One region of the Afipia sp. GW822-FHT03D08 genome, then DNA from elsewhere that is predicted to be linked to it. Evidence: predicted binding sites of a transcription regulator. Region 1 holds the regulator's gene; the other holds the start of a gene.
The links. The regulator PhoB, encoded in region 1, activates phosphate uptake and scavenging genes when phosphate is short. The targets are predictions, from matches to a motif close to TGTCATNNANCTGTCAT.

Region 1 (2,201 bases):
CGTTCATGTATCTTGGTGAGCTGGTCGAGTTCGACGATACCAACAAGATATTCACTTCGCCGACCGACCGGCGCACACAAGATTACATCACCGGCCGCTTCGGCTGACGCGCATTCGCGGGAGAAAACATATCATGGCTTCAGATCATACCGCCAAAGCGTTCGACGACGACCTTCAGGAACTCAACCGGCTCGTGGCCGAGATGGGCGGACTGGCAGAACGGCAGATCGTCGATTCCGTCGATGCGTTGATCCGGCGCGACGTCGCGCTGGGCAAGCGCGTTGTCGCGGCCGACCTCGAGATCGATAAACTGCAGCACTTGATCGAGGAACGCGCGGTGCTGACGATCGCTCGCCGCCAGCCGATGGCGGTCGATCTGCGTGAAATCGTCAGTTCGATGCGCGTTGCCACCGATCTGGAGCGCATCGGCGACCTGTCGAAGAACATCGGCAAGCGCGTCGCAGCGCTCGACAGCGATTTCCATCCGCTGAAGCTGATCCGTGGCCTTGAACACATGACCGACCTCGTTCAGTCGCAAGTCAAGTCGGTGCTCGATGCATATGCGGCGCACGATCTGCCTGCCGCGATGACCGTCTGGAAGGGCGACGAAGAGGTCGATGCAATCTGCACGTCCCTGTTCCGCGAGCTTCTGACCTATATGATGGAAGACCCGCGCAATATCGGTTTCTGTATTCACTTGATGTTCTGCGCCAAGAATATTGAACGGATCGGCGACCATGCGACCAACATCGCCGAGACGGTTTTCTACATGATCGAAGGCCAGCAGATGCTCGATCAGCGCCCGAAGGGCGACATGACGAACTTTGCAACGGCCGCGTCAGGCAGTTAATTTGTAAGACGAACTAAAGGACTTGAAATGAGCGCCCGAATTCTTGTGGTCGAGGACGAAGAGGCGTTGACCACGCTGCTTCGCTACAACCTGGATGCCGAGGGCTACGACGTCGAGACGGTTGCCCGCGGCGACGATGCGGACACCCGGCTCAAGGAACATGTTCCCGATCTCATCGTGCTCGACTGGATGCTTCCAGGCCTGTCCGGGATCGAGCTTTGCCGCCGGTTGCGTGCACGACCCGAGACCAAGCAGATTCCGATTATCATGCTGACCGCGCGCGGCGAGGAAAGCGAAAGGGTGAGGGGCCTTGCGACCGGAGCGGACGACTATATCGTCAAACCGTTCTCGGTGCCGGAACTGCTGGCGCGTGTGAAGGGTCTGCTGCGGCGCGCAAGTCCCGAACGCCTCGCGACCGTTCTCGCCTTTGGCGACATCGAACTAGATCGTGACCGGCGGCGCGTTGCCCGTTCTGGCCGCCCGATCGACTTGGGCCCGACCGAATACCGGCTTCTGGAGTTCTTCCTGGAACACCCGGGGCGTGTGTTCAGCCGCGAGCAGCTGCTCGATGGCGTGTGGGGCCGTGACATCTATATCGACGAGCGCACGGTGGACGTACACATCGGCCGTCTCAGGAAGCTGCTGAATCTTGGGCGCGAGTCGGATCCGATCCGCACGGTTCGTGGCGCGGGCTACGCGCTTGACGATCGCTTCGCCAAGGCTGATTCGCAAAACTGAGTCGCAAGTTGCCTGACCTTCACCTCGCATAAGCAGGGTGTTGGTCATCGGCAGCGACGTGCCTCACACAGGGTTGACGACGTCGCCGTCTTCCTTGACGAACCTGCCTATGTGCGGATTTGGCAGAACGTCAAGCACAGCCTCCGAGGGCCGGCACAGCTTGACGCCCTTAGGTGTCACGACGATCGGCCGATTGATCAGGATTGGGTGTGCGAGCATCTGATCGATCAGATCATCATCTGTCCATTTCGGATCGCCGAGCCCAAGCTCGGCATAGGGTGTGCCCTTCTCGCGCAAAAGCGAGTGCACAGAAACTCCCATCGCCGCAATGAGCTCGATCAGTTCTGAGCGGGTGGGCGGCTGCTTCAGATACTCGATAATTGTGGGCTCGATGCCGCTTTGCCGGATCATTGCCAGCGTGTTGCGGGACGTTCCGCAATCCGGGTTGTGATAGATGGTGACGTTCATGGCTGCATCCGTCTTTTAACCAGGCCAATCCGGTTTTCGACCGCTCAAGCCTTGTACGTTGACGGCCGGAATGCGTCGAGTCCGGGCCTTGCGCTTGCTTGTTTTATAGAGCCTCCAAGTCTACGCTCGCCGCGCTAACGTCGTT
Region 2 (2,201 bases), on a different contig from region 1:
CCTATGCTTCCGCTATCGGTGGCGGCCGCGCGGGCGTCATCGAAACCACCTTCAAAGAAGAGTGCGAAACCGACCTGTTCGGCGAGCAGGCCGTCCTGTGCGGCGGTACCGTCGAATTGATCCGCGCCGGCTTCGAGACGCTGGTGGAAGCCGGCTACGCGCCGGAGATGGCCTACTTCGAGTGCCTGCACGAGCTGAAGCTGATCGTGGACCTGATCTACGAAGGCGGCATCGCCAACATGAACTACTCGATCTCCAACACCGCTGAGTACGGCGAGTATGTCACCGGCCCGCGCATCATCACCCCGGAAACCAAGGCCGAGATGAAGCGCGTGCTCACCGACATCCAGTCGGGCAAGTTCACCCGCGACTGGATGCTCGAGAACAAGGTCAACCAGGCCTCGTTCAAGGCGACCCGCGGCCGCAACAACGCCCACCAGATCGAGGCCGTTGGCGAGAAGCTCCGCGCCATGATGCCCTGGATCAAGGAAAAGGCTCTGGTCGACAAGACCAAGAACTGATTTCTGCCCCTTCCTTCTTGAGAAAGGCCGGTTGCCGCGAGGCAGCCGGTCTTTGCTTTTGGGGTAACTGAACGCCCGCTGAAAGCCGGCCTTAACCGAACGAAATATGTCGCAGGGCCAGTCCCTTGCGACTACATGACGGTTACATTACGTTTTTGTGACACGCTGCGGTTTCCGGCCGCGCGGTTGGCTTCCTGGCCTTCGCCAGCCAAGGCCTCAGACAGTGCCGGGGTTAGTTCGCGTCGAGGCAATGTTGCCGCTGCCGACACCAGGTTCTCCAGCGATGACCCCGATGGCTGCCCGCCGTCGCTTTCCGTCGTAGCGGGCGCGCCGTGTCCGTTATCACCACATCGACTCCCGCCAGCAGCAAGGTTCAGCTTTGGCTGAAGTGGCTCGGCGATACCGGATGGTTATGGCGGCTACGCGTCGCGTTAATCGCCGCGATGCATCTCACGGCTATCTACGTTCTCGCCTCGGTCGAGTACGGACCGTTCGCGATGACGCTGGCGTTGTTGACGTGGGGGCTGCTGAACTTCCTCTGGCTGATCGCGTTTCGCCGTCCCGGCGTATCCGCGGCGTTGTCGCTGGCGCTGGTCGCTGCCCTGATCGTGCTGTCGCAGTTCAAGTACGGAATCATGCAGCTTACGCTGACGTTCCTGGATTTCCTGATAATCGACCGCGACACGGTTTCGTTCCTGCATTCGATCTTCCCGCAGCTCAAGACGCAGTCCATCGTGCTGGTGGCCATCGCCGTGCCTGTGATGTGGCTGGTCTGGCGAGCGGACCCGTTCCGGGTCCGCCGCGCGACCGCCGCTGCCGGTGCAGGTGTCTGCATGCTCGGCATCGTCGGGCTGTCGGTAGCTAATCCAGAACAGCCGTGGGAGCCATTCCAGGGCGTCAATCACATCTCCAATCTGGCGCGATCCGGCGTTGTCTCTGTTTCGCACCTGACGTCGACGACGGGCTGGATCGAGGCCGACTCGAAGAGCCTCGTCGGGTCCGCGCAGGCCACGCCGCTCACCACATGCACGCCGCGCGGCAAGCGTCCGAACATCATCATGGTGCTCGACGAATCCAGCTTCGACATCACGGCTGCCCCCGGCATCAAGGTGCCTGAGGATTATCGGAACTACTTCAAATCCTCCGACGGGCAGAGGCGTTCGTTTGTCACCGAATCCAGCGGCGGGCCGACCTGGTACACCGAGTTCAACGTGCTGACCGGTTTGTCGGCGCGGTCATTCGGCAAGATGAAGTTCTATGTCACGCGGATCACGGCGGGGAAGATTTCGCGCGGGTTGCCGCAGGCATTGCAGCGGTGCGGGTACCGGACGTTCTCGCTGTATCCGACTTACGGGAATTTCCTCAGTGCGCGCAACTTCCAGACATCGGCAGGGGTCGGCAAGTTCATCGACATGGCCGACATGGGCGTCAGCGAGGACATGCAGCCCGACAAGTTCTATTTCGATCAGGCGCTGCAACTGATCGCGCGTGAGCGCAGGGCCGAGCAGCCGATATTCGTTTTCGTCTACCTCACCGCCAATCACTTTCCGTGGACGTCGACGTATCGTTCCGATCTCACGCCCGCCGGCTGGAAAGCGCCGGGCAACACCGGGGAGGTCGACGAATACATTCGCCGCCAAGCGATGACGGCGTCGGACTATGCAAGCTTCGTGGCACGGC

Region 2: a site for PhoB is predicted at 657-673, ahead of AC1RM7_RS08230 (LTA synthase family protein). Genes of this name have one in related genera too.

What each region holds. Positions count from the first base shown of each region.
Region 1 is NZ_JBXANK010000002.1:586,693-588,893, reverse strand. Features, by position in the region: gene pstB (phosphate ABC transporter ATP-binding protein PstB) at 1-107, shown strand, start outside; gene phoU (phosphate signaling complex protein PhoU) at 134-850, shown strand; gene phoB (phosphate regulon transcriptional regulator PhoB) at 878-1,588, shown strand; gene arsC (arsenate reductase (glutaredoxin)) at 1,652-2,056, opposite strand.
Region 2 is NZ_JBXANK010000001.1:1,661,753-1,663,953, reverse strand. Features, by position in the region: gene ilvC (ketol-acid reductoisomerase) at 1-521, shown strand, start outside; gene AC1RM7_RS08230 (LTA synthase family protein) at 854-2,201, shown strand, end outside.